Regions from separate parts of the Pseudomonas sp. LBUM1641 genome, predicted to be linked through region 1. Evidence: predicted binding sites of a transcription regulator. Region 1 holds the regulator's gene; the other holds the start of a gene.

Region 1 (9,638 bases):
GCCGACGCTGCGATTATCGGTAACCGTCGTATTGCCGGCGGTGTCGAGCTGACGGCTGCCCTCGATTACAAACCCTCGGCCCTGGCGCCGCGTGTGCCGAACATGGAACTGGAAGACGAGCTGCGCAAGACCGCTTCGCGCATTGTCTCGGCCCAGGCTGAATTGAGCATGCGTGGCGACAGCGACGCCTCCACCAATCGCCAGCTGTTTGCCGGGTTGCCGCTGACGGCGTCCGAGCCTCTGGTAGAACCGACTTTTGTTGAGCCGCCGCGTCCTGCTGCGCCCGCCCCGGCGGCAGCGGTAGACCAGCGAGTGTTCGACTCGATGCGTTTCGAACTCAACGGCCTGCGTGAACTGCTGGAAGTGCAATTGGGCTCGCTGGCCTGGAACCAGTTGCAGGGCAGCCAGCCGCAACAGGCCAACCTGTGGCGTCGCCTGCAACGCATCGGTCTGTCCGGCCCGTTGTCCCGCGACCTGCTACAGCTGACCACGCAAATTGAAGAACCTCGCCAGGCCTGGCGCATGCTCCTGGCCCACCTGGCGCGGATGATCGTCACCCCGGAAATCGAACCCCTGGAAGAAGGCGGCGTGATTGCCATGGTCGGCCCTGCCGGCATGGGCAAGACCACCACCCTGGCCAAGCTGGCCGCACGTTACGTGCTCAAGTACGGCGCACAGAACATCGCGCTGGTGAGCATGGACAGCTACCGCATTGGCGCCCAGGAACAGCTCAAGACCCTGGGCCGCATTCTCAATGTGCCGGTGACCCACGTCGACCCGGGCCAGTCCCTGGCCAACGCCCTCGATCCACTGCTGCGCAAGCGCGTGGTGCTGATCGACACCGCCGGCCTGCAAGCCAGCGACCCGGCCCTGCGCATGCAGCTGGAAAGCCTGGCCGGGCGCGGGATCAAATCCAGAAACTACTTGGTACTTGCTACCACCAGCCAGAAGCAGGTATTGACCGCCGCCTATCACAGCTACAAGCGCTGTGGGCTGGCGGGCTGCATCCTGACTAAACTGGATGAGACGGCGAGCCTGGGCGAAGTGTTGAGCCTGGCCATCAGTCATGAATTACCGGTTGCTTACCTGACCGACGGGCCGCGGATTCCGGATGATTTGCATCTGCCGCGCCGTCATCAGTTGGTCAGCCGGGCTGTCAGCGTGCAAATGCAGGAAGAACCCAGTGAGGAAGCGATGGCTGACATGTTTGCTGACCTCTACCACAGCCCGAACAAACGTGTCGGCTGAGGCAACATGGCCTTTAATTTACAAATGACAGTGCAAAGTATCTACATCGATGGTCTGCCAGCAGTTCGCGCGGCCAAGTCATGTAGCCTGCGTCTAAGCAAGACAAGGTAAAGAAATAAAATGGGCAGCATGCATCCCGTACAGGTGATCGCGGTGACCGGCGGCAAAGGTGGCGTCGGAAAAACTAACGTGTCAGTGAATTTGTCCCTGGCCCTGGCAGAGCTTGGCCGTCGCGTCATGCTGCTGGATGCTGACCTGGGTCTGGCGAACGTTGACGTTCTGCTGGGACTGACGCCCAAACATACCCTGGCCGATGTCATCGAAGGCCGCTGTGAGCTGCGCGACGTACTGTTGCAAGGCCCCGGCGGGATTCGCATCGTGCCGGCCGCGTCCGGCACCCAGAGCATGGTGCACCTGAGCCCGGCGCAGCATGCCGGCCTGATTCAGGCGTTCAGCGACATTGGCGACAACCTCGACGTGCTGGTGATCGACACCGCCGCCGGGATCGGCGAGTCCGTGGTCAGCTTCGTGCGCGCAGCCCAGGAAGTGTTGCTGGTGGTGTGCGACGAACCGACCTCGATCACCGACGCCTACGCGCTGATCAAACTGCTCAACCGCGACTACGGCATGAACCGCTTCCGCGTGCTGGCCAACATGGCCCAAAGCCCCCAGGAAGGCCGGAATCTGTTCGCCAAGTTGACCAAGGTCACAGATCGCTTCCTCGATGTCGCCTTACAATACGTTGGCGCAGTTCCCTACGACGAATGCGTACGCAAGGCCGTGCAAAAGCAGCGTGCGGTCTATGAAGCGTTCCCTCGTTCGAAGTGCGCATTGGCGTTCAAGGCTATTGCCCAGAAGGTCGATACCTGGCCGTTGCCCGCCAACCCGCGTGGGCATCTGGAGTTTTTCGTCGAGCGATTGGTGCATCAGACGAGCGCAGGACCGGTGCTATGACAGCCAGCGGCTACAACCTTTACAAGAAGTCGGCACGTGACAGTCAAGTCGAATTGATCGAGCGCTATGCGCCCCTGGTCAAGCGCATTGCCTATCACTTGCTGGCGCGCCTGCCCGCCAGTGTCCAGGTCGAAGACTTGATCCAGGCCGGGATGATCGGCTTGCTCGAAGTGTCGACCAAATACGACGCGAGCAAGGGCGCAAGTTTCGAGACATACGCGGGTATTCGTATCCGTGGGGCCATGCTCGATGAAGTGCGTAAAGGTGATTGGGCGCCGCGTTCGGTACACCGCAATACGCGCATGGTAAGTGACGCAATTCGCTCAATTGAAGCAAAAACCGGTCGCGACGCTAAAGATCATGAAGTTGCGGCCGAACTCCAATTGAGTCTCGACGATTACTACGGGATTTTGAACGATACCTTGGGCAGCCGCCTGTTCAGTTTCGACGACCTTTTGCAGGACGGCGAACATGAAGGGCTGCACGAGGACGGCGCGAGTGCTCATCTCGAACCGTCACGCGATCTGGAAGATGAACGCTTCCAGACTGCGCTGGCGGACGCGATTGCCAATTTGCCGGAGCGTGAGCGACTGGTGTTGGCGCTGTACTACGACGAAGAGCTGAACCTCAAGGAAATCGGTGAGGTCCTGGGAGTCAGCGAATCGCGAGTCAGCCAGTTACACAGCCAGTGCGCGGCCCGCTTGCGGGGGCGTTTGGGAGAGTGGCGAGCGCGCTGACAGGCAGTGTGGGGACACTGCGAACGATACCGTCCGGGCGCTGCGCCCGGACGGGCTTGGCCCGTGGTGCGCCCCCGGTAGTCCTTTTTGTGTAACGCCTGTTGATTGATATGGCGCGCCCAGGTGCTGGGCGCGTTTAAGACTGCTTGGAGGTCGAATTGGACAAGAACATGAAAATCCTCATCGTTGATGACTTCTCAACGATGCGGCGGATCATAAAAAACCTGTTGCGTGACCTTGGGTTCACTAACACGGTCGAGGCGGATGACGGCATTACGGCGATTCCGATCCTCAACAGCGGGAGCATTGACTTTCTGGTAACGGACTGGAACATGCCGGGCATGACCGGTATCGATCTGCTGCGCCACGTGCGCGCGGATGAAAAACTGCGCAGCCTGCCTGTGCTGATGGTGACCGCTGAAGCCAAGCGTGAACAGATCATCGAAGCCGCCCAAGCCGGGGTTAACGGCTACGTGGTCAAGCCATTCACTGCACTGGCCTTGAAAGAGAAGATCGAAAAGATCTTCGAACGCATCGGTCATTGATGCTGCCACGGGGGAGCTATGGAGCATAAAGAATCATCGCAGGCCGACTTCGAGTCGACCCTGAAAAAACATGCCCACCAACTCGTCGAAAGCCTAGAAAAAGGCCAGTTCGGTGACGCGGTGCAGTTAATCCATGAGCTCAACCAGACCCGTGACCGCGGCCTGTACCAGGAAGTGGGCAAGCTCACCCGTGAGTTGCACAGTGCGATTGTCAATTTTCAGATTGACCCGCACATGCCCCAGGCCGAAGAAATCTCGCAGATCACGGATGCCACCGAACGCCTGTCCTATGTGGTCAGGCTGACTGAGGCGGCGGCCAACCGCACCATGGACCTGGTGGAAAACGCCACGCCTCTGGTCAACGGTATGGCCAGTGAAGCCAAGGCCCTGAGCACTGACTGGGGCCGGTTCATGCGTCGGGAAGTGGGCGCTGAAGAGTTTCGTGAGCTGGCGCGTCGGGTTGAAGGCTTTTTGTCCCGCAGCGAGCAGGAAAACCGCACGGTTTCCAGCAACCTCAATGACATTCTGCTGGCCCAGGACTACCAGGACCTCACCGGTCAGGTGATCAAGCGCGTGACCCAACTGGTCACCGAAGTGGAAAGCAACCTGCTCAAACTGGTGTTGATGGCGGGTCAAGTTGACCGGTTTGCCGGCATCGAACATGACCGCGAAGCGATCCTTTCTGAAAAAGATCCACAAAAACACCTCGCCAAGGGTGAAGGTCCGCAGATTCATGCCGATAAACGTGAAGACGTTGTATCCGGGCAAGACGACGTAGACGATTTGCTGTCCAGTTTAGGCTTCTAAGGAGCACACCCATGAGCTTCGGCGCCGATGAAGAAATCCTTCAGGATTTCCTTGTAGAGGCCGGCGAAATTTTAGAGCAACTGTCCGAACAACTGGTCGAGCTGGAAAGCCGACCGGATGATGCGAACCTGCTCAATGCAATTTTTCGCGGTTTTCACACTGTAAAAGGGGGCGCCGGCTTCCTCCAGCTCCACGAGCTGGTGGAGTGCTGTCACATCGCCGAGAACGTGTTCGACATCCTGCGCAAGGGTGAGCGGCACGTCGACTCGGAACTGATGGACGTGATCCTGGAAGCGCTGGACGCGGTCAACGGCATGTTCAGTGAAGTGCGCGAACGTGCACCGATCACGGCCGCCACCCCGGAACTGCTGGCCGCCCTGGCGCGCCTGGCAGAACCTGCGGCCAATGCGCCGGTGGTCGAGGCGGTGGCTGAGCCTGTCGCCGAGCCTGCGGGCGACGTGACCGACAGCGAATTCGAACAACTGCTGGACTCGCTGAACGCCGTCAAGGCCGAAGCCGAAGCTCCGGCGGCCAGTGCGCCGGCCATGGTGCCGACCACCGAAGACATTACCGACGCCGAGTTCGAGTCATTGCTCGACCAGTTGCACGGCAAGGGCCAGTTTGCCCCGGACGCGGTGGCCGCAGCGCCAGCGCCAGCGGAAGCAGCGGCGCCTGCCAGCAACGAAATCACCGATGACGAATTTGAAGCGTTGCTGGACCAGTTGCATGGCAAAGGCTCGTTTGCTGCCGATGCACTGCCGGAAGTTGCTGCAGCAGTCGCTGCACCTGCCGCACCCGCCGCTGCTGCTGCCGCTGCACCGGCTGCCGATGGACTGATCTCCGATCACGAATTCGAAGCCCTGCTGGATGAACTGCATGGCAAGGGCAAGTTCACCGAAGTGGCCGGCGCTGCTGCACCGGCTGCTACAGCGGCCACTGCGGTTGCAACGCCGGCTCCGGTGGCTGCCAAGGCCGCTGCACCGGTGGCTGCAAAACCTGCACCGGCGCCCGCGCCCGCGCGTGCCGCTGCTGCTCCGGCCGCAGACAAGCAACCAGCCAGTGAAGCCGAAACCACCGTGCGGGTTGATACCGCGCGCCTGGACGACATCATGAACATGGTCGGCGAACTGGTGCTGGTGCGTAACCGCCTGGTGCGCCTGGGCCTGAACAGCGGCGATGAGGCCATGCAAAAGGCCGTGTCGAACCTCGACGTGGTCACCGCCGACCTGCAAACCGCTGTCATGAAGACCCGGATGCAGCCGATCAAGAAAGTCTTCGGCCGCTTCCCGCGTCTGGTTCGCGACCTGGCACGCCAGCTCAAGAAAGAGATCAACCTGGAACTGGTGGGTGAAGAAACCGACCTCGACAAAAACCTTGTCGAGGCCCTGGCCGACCCGCTGGTCCACTTGGTGCGCAACGCTGTCGACCACGGCATCGAGTCCCCGGAAGAACGTGAAGCTTCGGGCAAGAACCGTCTGGGCAAAGTGATCCTGGCGGCCGAACAGGAAGGCGACCATATCCTGCTGTCGATCACCGATGACGGCAAAGGCATGGACCCGAATATCCTGCGGGGCATCGCGGTCAAGCGTGGCGTGATGGACAAGGACGCCGCCGACCGTCTCACTGACACCGAGTGCTACAACCTGATCTTCGCCCCGGGCTTCTCCACCAAGACCGAGATTTCCGACGTGTCGGGCCGTGGCGTGGGCATGGACGTGGTGAAGACCAAGATCAGCCAGCTCAACGGCTCGATCAACATTTACTCGACCAAGGGCCAAGGCTCGAAGATCGTCATCAAGGTGCCGTTGACCCTGGCGATCATGCCAACCCTGATGGTGATGTTGGGCAACCAGGCGTTCGCCTTCCCGCTGGTCAACGTCAACGAAATCTTCCACCTCGACCTGTCGCGCACCAACGTAGTGGACGGCCAGGAAGTGGTGATCGTGCGCGATAAGGCGCTGCCACTGTTCTACCTCAAGCGCTGGCTGGTGGCTTCGGCCAAGCATGAAGAGCAGCGCGAAGGCCATGTGGTGATTCTTTCCGTGGGCACCCAGCGTATCGGCTTTGTCGTCGATCAACTGGTGGGCCAGGAAGAAGTGGTCATCAAGCCTTTGGGCAAAATGCTGCAGGGAACCCCGGGCATGTCGGGTGCGACCATTACCGGTGACGGTCGGATCGCGCTGATTCTGGATGTTCCGAGCATGCTCAAGCGTTACGCCGCACGGCGTATTTGATTCGGCCCGGGCAGGGCGGTTGTCCCTCGCCCGGCCTAACGGAGTGTTTATGGTAGTCAAGGTCCTGGTGGTGGACGATTCAGGTTTCTTCCGCCGCCGCGTCTCGGAAATTCTTTCATCGGATTCCAATATCCAGGTGGTCGGTACGGCCACCAACGGCAAAGAGGCGATCGATCAGGCCATGGCCCTCAAGCCAGACGTGATCACCATGGACTACGAGATGCCGATGATGGACGGCATCACGGCGGTGCGGCACATCATGCAGCGCTGCCCGACTCCGGTGTTGATGTTCTCCTCGCTGACCCACGAAGGCGCCCGGGTCACCCTGGATGCGCTGGACGCCGGCGCGGTGGACTTCCTGCCGAAGAATTTCGAAGACATCTCGCGCAACCCCGAGAAGGTCAAGCAGATGCTCTGCGAGAAGGTGCACAGCATCTCCCGCAGTAACCGTCGCAGCCTGTTCAGTGCGCCGGCGCCGGCACCTGTTACACCGCCCCCGGCAGCCCCGAGCACCTTTGGTCGCCCGGCGCCTGCGCCGGTTGCGCGTCCGGCCGCAGCGCCTGTGCGTACGGCTGCGCCCACGGCGCATTCGCCTGCTCCCAAGCGCAAAGCCTACAAGCTGGTGGCCATCGGTACCTCCACCGGCGGCCCGGTTGCCTTGCAGCGGGTGTTGACCCAACTGCCGGCCAACTTCCCGGCCCCGATCGTGTTGATCCAGCACATGCCGGCCGCGTTCACCAAGGCCTTTGCCGAGCGCCTGGACAAGCTGTGCCGCATCAGCGTCAAGGAAGCCGAGGATGGCGACATCCTGCGCCCGGGTCTCGCGCTGCTGGCCCCTGGCGGCAAGCAGATGATGGTCGATGGCCGTGGCGCGATCAAAATCCTGCCGGGTGACGAGCGCCTGAACTACAAGCCGTGTGTGGATATCACCTTCGGTTCCGCAGCCAAGTCCTACGGCGACAAAGTTCTGGCGGTGGTCTTGACCGGCATGGGTGCCGACGGCCGCGAAGGCGCACGTTTGCTCAAGCAGGGCGGCAGCGCGATCTGGGCCCAGGATGAAGCCAGCTGCGTGATCTATGGCATGCCCATGGCCATCGTCAAAGCCGACCTGGCCGACGCCGTCTACAGCCTGGACGACATCGGCAAGCATCTGGTGGAGGCCTGCCTGTAATGGATGTATTGAGCCTGATTGGCATCATCATGGCGTTTGTCGCGATTATCGGCGGCAACTACCTCGAAGGCGGCCACCTGGGTGCCCTGGCCAACGGCCCGGCGGCGTTGATCGTGATCGGCGGCACCGTGGGCGCAGCCTTGCTGCAATCGCCCATGAGTTCGTTCAAGCGCGCGATGCAGATCCTTATCTGGATTATTTTCCCGCCACGTGTCGACTTGCCGGGTGGCATCGACCGCGTGGTTAACTGGAGCCTCACAGCGCGCAAGGAAGGCCTGCTGGGCCTGGAAGGCGTGGCCGATGCCGAGCCCGACAGCTACGCACGCAAAGGCTTGCAATTGCTGGTGGACGGCGCCGAGCCGGAAGCGATTCGCAGCATCCTGGAAGTGGATTTCTACACCCAGGAAAGCCGCGACATCAACGCCGCCAAAGTCTTTGAAAGCATGGGCGGCTACGCGCCGACCATCGGCATCATCGGTGCGGTGATGGGCTTGATCCACGTGATGGGCAACCTGGCCGATCCGTCGCAACTGGGCAGCGGGATTGCCGTGGCGTTCGTCGCCACCATCTACGGCGTGGCCAGTGCCAACCTGGTGTTGTTGCCGGTGGCCAGCAAGCTCAAGTCGATCGCCATGCGCCAGTCGCGTTATCGCGAGATGTTGCTGGAAGGCATCCTCTCGATTGCCGAGGGTGAAAACCCACGCTCCATCGAATTGAAGCTCCAGGGCTTCATGGATTGATGGTCATGAACCCTGTAGGAGCGAGCTTGCTCGCGAAAAACCCGAGAACAACGCGTTCATCCAGGATGCCCGCGTTATCGTTGACGATTTTCGCGAGCAAGCTCGCTCCTACAGTTGATTTGTTTTGCGGAGGTAATCGCCTGTGAGCCGTCGCCGCCGCGAGCCTGAAGAACACGTCAACCATGAACGCTGGCTGGTGTCCTACGCCGACTTCATTACGCTGTTGTTCGCGTTTTTTGTGGTGATGTACTCCATTTCCTCGATCAACGAAGGCAAGTACAAAGTCATTTCCCAGGCGCTGATCGGCGTGTTCAACGACGCTGACCGCGCCCTCAAGCCGATCCCGATCGGCGAAGAACGCCCCAAGACCGTGACCCCGGCCAAACCGCTGGTCAACGACAGTGATGAAACCGCCGCCGGCATCGGTGGCACCAGCGACCCGCTGAAAAGCATCGCCGATGACATCAGCGCAGCCTTTGGCGACCTGATCAGCTCCAACCAGATGACCGTGCGCGGCAATGAGTTGTGGGTGGAAATCGAGCTTAATTCCAGCCTGCTGTTCGCCAGCGCCGATGCGATGCCCAGCGACCAGGCGTTCACCATCATCGACAAGGTGGCGGCGATCCTGAAGCCGTTTGAAAACCCGGTCCACGTTGAAGGGTTTACCGACAACCTGCCGATCAGCACGGCGCAGTATCCAACCAACTGGGAGCTGTCTTCGGCCCGCGCGGCGAGTATTGTGCGGATGCTGGCGATGCAGGGCGTGAATCCCGGGCGCCTGGCGTCGGTGGGGTACGGCGAGTTCCAGCCGGTGGCCAATAACGCCACGGCAGAAGGCCGTGCGCGTAACCGTCGGGTGGTGCTGGTGGTGTCGCGCAACCTCGATGTGCGCCGCAGCCTGACCGGTACCGGCACCGCCAATGCAACACCGGATGCCGCCTTGAAGCGGGCTGGCACACAAACTGCACCAGCGCCCGTAAAGGCGCCGGTTCGCGGGAGTGCCGTCAATTCTCCGTCACCGGCTCTATAACCCTATGCAATTTCTCGGTCGAGCCTGTGCCTGCCGGGAGGAACAATCCGAATGAGAGTCTGGGCAGTTGCCAATCAAAAGGGTGGTGTCGGTAAAACCACCACTTCCATCGCCTTGGCCGGCTTGCTGGCAGAGGCCGGCAAGCGTGTGGTCGTGGTCGACCTGGACCCCC
Region 2 (9,638 bases), 520 kb from region 1:
TTGCAATGCGCGAAGGCGGGCGCGGGCCGGGTTGCGTCGGTTTCAGCGGGCTGCCGGAGGCTTCTGAAACATTTCCTGATGTTTCCTCATGGCCCGGCCTGATGCCGTTGGATTCACGCGACGAACGTTGCTGGCGCTGCTGCCGGCGGCGGGCCATAGTTTTCGTCCGAAGCGCTCAGCCCACAATAAAGAGACTGGCCATGACCAAGACTCTCCACCACCGTGCCTGCCATCTGTGCGAAGCCATCTGCGGCCTGACACTGGAAACCACCCAGGGTGAAGACGGGAGCCTGGCGATTACCTCAATCAAGGGCGACCCGCTGGACACGTTCAGCCGTGGCCATATCTGCCCCAAGGCCGTGGCCCTGCAGGACATCCAGAACGACCCGGACCGCCTGCACCAGCCCATGTTGCGGGTGGGCAGCGAATGGCAGCCAATCCCGTGGGACGACGCCTTTGCGCTTGTAGCCGAGCGCCTCGCGGGCATTCAGGCGCGTCACGGGCAGAATGCGGTGGCGGTGTATCAGGGCAATCCGAGCGTGCACAACTATGGCCTGATGACCCACAGCAATTACTTCCTGGGCCAGCTCAAGACCCGCAACCGCTTTTCCGCCACGTCGGTGGATCAGTTGCCCCACCACCTCACCAGCCACCTGATGTACGGCCACGGCCTGTTGCTGCCGATTCCGGATATCGACCATACCGACTTCATGCTGATCCTCGGCGGCAACCCGCTGGCGTCCAACGGCAGCATCATGACCGTACCGGATGTGGAAAAGCGCCTGAAGGCCATCCAGGCCCGGGGCGGCAAAGTCGTGGTGGTTGATCCGCGGCGCAGCGAGACGGCAGCCATAGCCGATCAGCACTTGTTTGTCCGCCCGGGCGGCGACGCGGCGTTGTTGTTCGGACTGCTTAATACGCTGTTCGCCGAGAACCTGACCCGTGACAGTCACCTTCCGGTCGACGGCCTGGATGAAGTGCGCCACGCCGTGGCCGGATTCACCGCCGAGGCCATGAGCCGTCAATGCGCGGTACCCGCCGAGCAGATCCGCCAGTTGGCGCGGGACTTCGCAGCGGCTGATACGGCCGTGTGTTATGGCCGCATGGGCGTGTCGACCCAAGCGTTCGGCACGCTGTGTCATTGGCTGGTGCAGCTGATCAACCTGGTCACTGGCAATCTGGATCGAGTGGGCGGTGCCTTGTGCACCACGCCGGCAGTCGACCTGGTGGCTTCCACCTCCGGTGGGCACTTCAATCGCTGGCAGAGCCGGGTTTCCGGGCGACCGGAGTACGGTGGCGAGCTGCCGGTGTCGGCACTGGCTGAAGAAATGCTCACCGAGGGTGAAGGACAAATCCGTGCGTTGGTGACGGTGGCGGGCAATCCTGTGTTGTCCACGCCTAACGGGCGGCAACTGGAGCAGGCGCTGGATGGCCTTGAGTTCATGGTCAGCGTTGACCTGTATATCAACGAAACCACGCGTTATGCCGACTTGATCCTGCCGTCCACCTCGGCGCTGGAAAACGATCACTACGACACCACGTTCAACATGTTCGCGGTGCGCAACGTCACCCGCTTCAATCGCGCCATCCTGCCAAAGCCCGAAGGCGCGTTGCATGACTGGGAAATCTTCGTTGGCCTGGCGCAGGCTTTTGCCGCGAACACGGGGAATACACTCAAACCGACCATGCCGCCGGCGCAGATGATCGACTTCGGGCTGCGGGCCGGGCCTTATGGCGATACCTTGTCCATTGCCGCGCTGGCTGATCACCCCCACGGCCTGGACCTCGGGCCACTGAAGCCCAACCTGGCGGGCCGTATGAAAACCGCCAATGGTCATTTGCAGGCCGCACCGCCCGTGATCCTCGCCGACCTGGTGCGCTTTGCCGCGCAGCCAGTGCCTGAGGTGAATGAGTTACTGCTGATCGGCCGCCGCCATGTGCGCAGCAACAACTCCTGGATGCATAACTACCACCGGCTGGTGAAGGGCAAACCCCGTCACCAGTTGTTGATGCACCCGGACGACCTGGCCCATCGCCAGTTGAGTGACGGCCAGCGGGTGCGGGTCAGTTCGCGGATCGGCATGATCGAAGTAGAAGTGATGGCCAGCCTCGACATGATGCCCGGCGTGGTCAGCCTGCCCCACGGTTGGGGCCATGGCCGCCCGGGCGTGCAGATGACCATCGCCAGCGGGCAGCCGGGGGCGAGCGCGAACGACCTGACGGATGAGCGGCAATTGGATGAGCTGTCGGGCAACGCGGCGTTGAACGGCGTGCCGGTGCAGGTGGCGGCGGCGTAAGGATTGTCTGTCGGGGAGTCCGAGCGTCGCGCTAGGCTTTGCGTTACAATGCGCCACCGTGCCGACCCATGAGTCGGAAAGTTCCAGCCGAGGTGTTCCATGGATATCATCGAAACGATCAAAGAGCAGATTGCCAACAACACTATTCTGCTTTACATGAAGGGCGCACCTAACGCTCCTCAGTGTGGCTTCTCCGCAAAGGCTTCCCAGGCAATCATGCAATGTGGCGAGAAGTTCGCCTACGTGGATATCCTGCAGAACCCGGAAATCCGCGCCAACCTGCCGAAGTACGCCAACTGGCCAACTTTCCCGCAGCTGTGGGTTGCCGGTGAGCTGGTCGGCGGTAGCGACATCATCACCGAAATGGCGGCTGATGGTTCGTTGCAGGCACTGATCAAAGACGCAGCAGAAAAAGCCGCTGCGAAGACCGAAGCCTGATTTGTTTTAGGCTGCGGCAATAAAAAGCCCCGCTTCTCGAAAGAGAGCGGGGCTTTTTAGTGGCCGGGAATTAAGGGTTATTCACCCATCTGCGATTGCAGATAATTCTCGATAGTCACTTTGTCGATCAGGCCGATCTGGGTTTCCAGCCAGTCGATGTGCTCTTCCTGGTCTTCCAGGATATCTTCCAGCAGTTCACGGCTGCCGAAGTCGCCCTTGGTTTCGCAATGAGCGATGGCGGCCTTGAGGTCGGTGTGGCTCTTGCGCTCGAAGTTCAGGTCGCAGTTGATCATTTCCTGGGAATGCTCGCCGATGCTCAGCTTGCCCAGGTCCTGCACGTTCGGCAGGCCTTCCAGGAACAGGATGCGCTTGATCAGCGCGTCGGCGTCCTTCATGGCCTTGATGGATTCTTTGTATTCACGCTTGCCGAGCTTTTCCAGGCCCCAATCGTCATACATGCGTGCATGCAGAAAGTACTGATTGATCGCGACCAGTTCATTGGCAAGGATTTTGTTGAGTTGCTGGATGACTGTGATGTCGCCTTTCATGATTGGGGTCCTGCCCTGTATTCGCTGTATATAAGGCGGAGTTTGAGCTGCGCATTTACTACTGTCAAACCTAAGTTATTGAATAATAAATGAAAATTAATCGGAATAAGAATGTTTGTGTTCCGCGTCTTGGCGCTAACTGTTTGAATTTCAGGCATAAAAAAACCGGACACTAAGTCCGGTTCTTTAAAACACGCCAATTAAGCGTGTGTAAATTCTGCTGAGTAGGGGATCGCAGCCTGGGCAGTTTGCAGCTGCGTCAGGGTTTCCCGTACCACTTGCTTGGCGAGGCAGGCGCATTTGCCGCATTGGCTGGCAACGCCGGTGGTTTCACGTACTTCCTTGTAGCTGCAGCAACCTTCGTAGATCGCTTCGCGGATTTGTCCGTCGGTGACGCCAGTGCAGAGGCAGACATACATAAGGGAGAACCATCGCGGGTAAGGCTTAAGTGCGATGGATCTTAATGTTAACGAGAATGATTGTCAAAGTAGTTTCGTGAGTGTTTGAAACAGATTGGTTACCCACTGACGAACGGTTTTTTCCCGAGCCGTGTATGATGGTCGGTCTTCACGAAGCGTGATCCCGTCACAGGGCTGTCGTTTACCCGCGGCACACTGGAAGGGATCCTTTTACTTCAAGTCACCACCATCAGGAGATACCCAATGAGCGTACTCGTCGGCAAACAAGCCCCGGATTTCGACGTACCAGCCGTCCTCGGCAATGGCGAAATCGTAGACAGCTTCAAACTGTCTGAAGCCATCAAAGGCAAATACGGCCTGGTGTTCTTCTACCCGCTGGACTTCACCTTCGTCTGCCCATCGGAGCTGATCGCTCTGGATCACCGCATGGACGATTTCAAGGCCCGTAACGTTGAAGTGGTAGCCGTTTCCATCGACTCCCATTTCACCCACAACGCCTGGCGCAACACCGCCATCAATGATGGCGGCATCGGCAAAGTCAAATACACCATGGCTGCCGACATGAAGCACGACATCGCCAAGGCCTACGACGTTGAGTCCGAAGGCGGCGTTGCTTTCCGTGGCGCGTTCCTGATCGACGACAAGGGCGTTGTGCGCTCGCAGATCATCAACGACCTGCCGTTGGGTCGTAACATGGAAGAGCTGATCCGCCTGGTCGACGCTCTGCAATTCCACGAAGAGCACGGCGAAGTTTGCCCTGCCAACTGGAAAAAAGGCGACAAGGGCATGAACGCTTCGCCAGAAGGCGTTGCGGCTTACCTGACCGAGAACGCTGGCAAGCTGTAAGCCAGATTCGCGGGACAAAAAAACCGGCCTGAGAAGGCCGGTTTTTTTATGCGCGGGATTTGGCTTCAGTCGCCGAAGTCTTCCCAGCCGCCCATCTGTTTCCAGCGATTGACGATGCCGCAGAACAGCTCGGCCGTCTTCTCGGTGTCGTAGCGGGCCGAGTGGGCCTCACGACCGTCGAAGTCGATACCGGCCGCCTGGCAGGCTTTCGCCAGCACGGTCTGGCCATAGGCCAAGCCGGCGAGGGTCGCGGTGTCGAAGCTGGAGAACGGGTGAAACGGGTTACGCTTCATGTCCAGGCGTGTCACAGCGGCGTTGAGGAAGCCCAGGTCGAAGCTGCTGTTGTGACCCACCAGGATCGCGCGCTTGCAGCCATTGGCCTTCAAGGCCTTGCGCACGCCACGGAAGATGTCGGTCAGCGCCGCTTCTTCACTGACTGCCATGCGCAGCGGGTGATCGAGCTTGATCCCGGTGAACTCCAGGGCTGCGGCTTCGATGTTGGCGCCTTCGAACGGCTCGACGCGGAAGAAGTGGGTGTGTTCCGGGAACACAAAACCCTGTTCGTCCATGCCGATAGTCGTAGCGGCGATTTCCAGCAATGCGTCAGTGGCGCAATTGAAACCACCGGTTTCTACGTCGATAACGACCGGCAGGTAGCCGCGAAAACGCTCGGCCATCGGGTGACGGGAACCGCCACCACCGCCGCCGTGTTCCTGATCGTCGTCGTAATGGTCTTCACTCACGGGTGTTCCTCCAGCAGGCGCCAGCGCAGTGTTTCACCGGCGCGCAGCGGGATAACGGTCAGCTCGCCAAACGGCAGGCTGGTGGGGGCGGTCCAGTCTTCACGGACCAGGGTAATGCGGTCGGTATTCGCCGGCAGGCCGTAGAAACGCGGGCCGTTGAGGCTGGCGAACCCTTCAAGCTTGTCCAGGGCGTTGCGCTGTTCGAACGCTTCGGCATACAACTCGATCGCCGCATACGCGGTGTAGCAACCGGCACAACCACACGCGGCTTCCTTGGCGTGTTGGGCGTGGGGCGCAGAGTCGGTACCGAGGAAAAATTTCTCGCTGCCACTGGTGGCGGCATCAAGCAGCGCCACCTGATGCGTGTTGCGCTTGAGAATCGGCAGGCAATAGAAGTGCGGCCGAATCCCGCCCACCAGCATGTGGTTGCGGTTGTACAAAAGGTGATGGGCGGTGATGGTCGCGCCGACGTTGGCCGAAGCCTCGGTGACGAACTGCACGGCCTCAGCGGTGGTGATGTGTTCGAACACGACCTTGAGGGTCGGGAACAGCTCGACCACGCGGCGCATGTGCTCGTCGATGAAGATCTTTTCACGATCGAATACATCGACATCGCCACGGGTGACTTCACCGTGGATCAACAACGGCATGCCAACTTCCGCCATGGCTTCGATGGCCGGCAGGATCTTGTCGATACTGGTGACGCCGGAATCGGAGTTGGTGGTCGCACCGGCCGGGTACAGCTTGGCGGCGTGCACGAAACCGCTGGCTTTGGCCTGGCGAATTTCTTCGGGCTGGGTGCGGTCGGTCAGGTACAGCACCATCAACGGTTCGAAGCGGCTGCCGGCCGGTCGTGCAGCGAGAATGCGCTGGCGATAGGCATCGGCTTCCGCGGCGTTACGCACCGGAGGTACCAGGTTAGGCATGATGATGGCGCGGCCAAACGTGCGCGCTACATCGGCCACGGTTTGGGGCAACGCAGCACCATCGCGAAGATGAATATGCCAGTCGTCGGGACGCAGCAGGGTCAGGCGGTCGGACATTGGGGATTCCAGGCGGGTCAATCTGGTGGGAATGCTACCGGAAAAGACTCTTGCAGGCACTCGCTATCAAGTTTTGCAGGATGCGACCGATATCCCTGGGTATGCCTTAACGATGTATGACGCCTTGATGTGTTGTAGAAACCTGTGGAGCCTCCCGTGCGCCAGCATTATCTAGCCCTGCTCAGTGTGTTCGCCAGCCTGCCCGCGATGGCCCTCACGTTCCAGACACGTCTGGAGAATATTGAGTGGAAGGTGGAGGGCGATAAGTTCGAGTGCCGCTTGACCCAGCCGATTACTGATTTCGGCTCGGGGGAGTTCGTGCGCCGGGCCGGCGAGCAGGCGACGTTTCGTCTGAAAGCCTTCAGCGGCTCGTTGGGTGCCGGTTCCGCAACCCTGTTGGCGGCGGCTGCGCCGTGGCAGCCCGGGCGTGGTGATATCAACCTTGGCGCGGTGCGCGTCGGCAGTGGTGATGTGCTGTTTAATAGCTCCCAGGCCCAGGCCGGGCGTTTGTTCACCGGCTTGCTCGAAGGTCGTAGCCCGACTGTGCGGCACTATGGACGCGATGGCGGGTACTCTGAGATTCGCCTGTTGCCGGTGAAATTCAACAAGGCGTACAACGACTATCAGCTGTGCACCACCAAGCTGCTGCCGATGAATTTCGAGCAGGTCAAACAGACTGAAGTGGGTTTCCCGGGCGGTGGCATCGAACTGGATGCGGCGGCCAAGAAAAAGCTCTCGGTGATCCTCGAGTTCATGAAAGCCGACCCGACGGTTAACCACATCGAGTTGAACGGCCACTCCGACAACAGCGGCAATCGCCTGACCAACCGTGATGTATCGCGGCGTCGAGCATTGGCGGTGATGGACTACTTCAAGGCCAATGGCATCGATGAATCGCAGATTGCCCTGCGTTTCCATGGTGAAAGCTACCCGTTGGCGCCGAACACCAATCCGGCCAACCGGGCGAAAAACCGTCGGGTGAATATTCAACTCGAACGGGTGGTAGCCCCCGAAAAACCGGCGCCCCAAGCCAAAGCGCCAAGCAACGCCGCCGCCACCTCATAAGGTGCGGCGTTTCGTCGCCCGCTCGACATAATCTGTCGCTTTATCTTCATTTGCTGTCGCGCCCCTGTAATTTCACGGTTTTGGTCGGTAGAATCGACGCCTTTCCGTACAACCCCGTGGAGTGATGGCATGGCCGACGTAAACAAGGTCGTTCTCGCGTATTCCGGCGGCCTGGACACTTCGGTGATCCTCAAGTGGCTGCAGGATACTTATAACTGTGAAGTGGTGACCTTCACCGCTGACCTGGGTCAGGGCGAAGAGGTCGAACCTGCACGTGCCAAGGCGCAAGCCATGGGCGTGAAAGAGATCTACATTGACGACCTGCGCGAAGAGTTCGTCCGCGATTTCGTTTTCCCGATGTTTCGCGCCAACACTGTCTACGAAGGCGAGTACCTGCTGGGTACTTCCATCGCACGTCCGCTGATCGCCAAGCGCTTGATCGAAATCGCCAACGAAACCGGCGCTGACGCCATTTCCCATGGCGCCACCGGCAAGGGCAACGACCAAGTGCGTTTCGAGCTGGGCGCCTATGCCTTGAAGCCAGGCGTAAAAGTCATTGCTCCGTGGCGTGAATGGGACCTTCTGTCCCGTGAAAAGCTGATGGACTACGCTGAAAAGCACGCCATCCCGATCGAGCGTCACGGCAAGAAGAAGTCCCCGTACTCGATGGACGCCAACTTGCTGCACATCTCCTATGAAGGCGGCGTGCTGGAAGACACCTGGACCGAGCACGAAGAAGACATGTGGAAGTGGACCGTCTCCCCGGAGAACGCTCCTGACAAGGCCCAGTACCTGGAACTGACCTACCGCAACGGCGACATCGTCGCGCTGGACGGCGTCGAAATGACCCCGGCCACCGTATTGGCGACCCTGAACCGTATCGGCGGCGAACACGGTATCGGCCGCCTCGACATCGTCGAGAACCGTTATGTGGGCATGAAGTCCCGTGGCTGCTACGAGACCCCGGGCGGCACCATCATGCTGCGCGCTCACCGCGCCATCGAGTCCATCACCCTGGACCGTGAAGTGGCTCACCTCAAAGACGAGTTGATGCCCAAGTACGCCAGCCTGATCTACACCGGCTACTGGTGGAGCCCGGAGCGTCTGATGTTGCAACAGATGATCGACGCTTCCCAGGCCTACGTGAACGGCGTTGTGCGCCTGAAGCTGTACAAGGGCAACGTGATCGTGACCGGTCGCAAGTCCGACGAGTCGCTGTTCGATGCCAATATCGCCACCTTCGAAGAAGATGGCGGCGCGTACAACCAGGCAGACGCGGCAGGCTTCATCAAGCTGAACGCATTGCGCATGCGCATTGCGGCCAACAAAGGTCGCAAGTTGTTCTGAGTGTTTTAAGTTGCAATGAAAAATGGCCCTTCGAGGGCCATTTTTTTTTGGCTGAAAATCCGCCTCAAGTCTTTGCGGAGGATGCTGCGTTTATAGTTCAGCTCAAGACCACCCTGTGCTCAAGGGCGTAATGTTTATATTTTAAGGGTGCAATGTTTATTATTTTCGTCCGATAAGAGATGCATTGTTGAAAGTGGTTTTTTTCTCGTGTGTAGGAACTATGTACTACAGAAATTTCACTCAGAAATGTACGACGAATATGTCAGCTACTGACATGCCTGTAGGATTTCTGGAGCGTAATCAAGAATGTCGCATGGAACTTTTAAAACGTGGTTTTCAGCCCGGAACCACGGGCTTTCTGACAACGTACAAGGGGCATTTCCTGAAACTTGTGTGCGTTATGTTTACTCCGCACCCCGTAACCTTGGGAATTTTCACTCAAAATATGTTTGCGCTAGGAAAGGTCTGAAAGCCTCAACAAAACTGGACACCTCCACCTGGGCGTTTTTTTGTAGGTTAAATCCTATGTCGTTGTGGGTTGGGTCTCTGCTTGCTGTTGCTTGGGGGGGAGCACTATGCCAAGCGGGAAACGACTAGGCTATTGTGCTTGCTCTTAATAATTCGAACAGCGAAATTGGACTTGCCCATGAATAAAGTGCTGATCGTGGATGATCATCCCGTCATTCGTCTTGCTGTGCGTATGCTAATGGAACGTCATAGTTATGAGGTCGTTGCCGAGACCGATAACGGTGTCGATGCCTTGCAACTTGCACGGGAGCATATGCCGGACATTGTCATACTGGATATTGGAATACCTAAACTCGATGGCTTGGAAGTTATATGCCGGCTGTCCTCTACCAAACAGGCCCATCCCTTCAAGGTGCTGGTGCTG

Evidence for each region. The regulator FliA, encoded in region 1, starts transcription of late flagellar genes. The targets are predictions, from matches to a motif close to CTAAAGTTTNNNNNNNNNNNGCCGNTAA.
Region 2: a site for FliA is predicted at 6,400-6,427, ahead of ACA046_RS26500 (flagellar protein MotY). Genes of this name have one in related genera too.

The regions. Positions count from the first base shown of each region.
Region 1 is NZ_CP166815.1:5,221,974-5,231,611, reverse strand. Features, by position in the region: gene flhF (flagellar biosynthesis GTPase FlhF) at 1-1,248, shown strand, start outside; gene fleN (flagellar synthesis regulator FleN) at 1,369-2,202, shown strand; gene fliA (RNA polymerase sigma factor FliA) at 2,199-2,939, shown strand; gene ACA046_RS23900 (chemotaxis response regulator CheY) at 3,110-3,484, shown strand; gene ACA046_RS23895 (protein phosphatase CheZ) at 3,503-4,291, shown strand; gene ACA046_RS23890 (chemotaxis protein CheA) at 4,303-6,525, shown strand; gene ACA046_RS23885 (protein-glutamate methylesterase/protein-glutamine glutaminase) at 6,575-7,696, shown strand; gene ACA046_RS23880 (flagellar motor protein) at 7,696-8,436, shown strand; gene motD (flagellar motor protein MotD) at 8,579-9,466, shown strand; gene ACA046_RS23870 (ParA family protein) at 9,518-9,638, shown strand, end outside.
Region 2 is NZ_CP166815.1:5,746,521-5,756,158, reverse strand. Features, by position in the region: gene ACA046_RS26535 (molybdopterin oxidoreductase family protein) at 201-2,297, shown strand; gene grxD (Grx4 family monothiol glutaredoxin) at 2,397-2,735, shown strand; gene bfr (bacterioferritin) at 2,813-3,283, opposite strand; gene ACA046_RS26520 (bacterioferritin-associated ferredoxin) at 3,484-3,702, opposite strand; gene ACA046_RS26515 (peroxiredoxin) at 3,946-4,548, shown strand; gene rnt (ribonuclease T) at 4,614-5,291, opposite strand; gene pyrC (dihydroorotase) at 5,288-6,334, opposite strand; gene ACA046_RS26500 (flagellar protein MotY) at 6,491-7,399, shown strand; gene ACA046_RS26495 (argininosuccinate synthase) at 7,529-8,746, shown strand; gene ACA046_RS26490 (response regulator transcription factor) at 9,393-9,638, shown strand, end outside.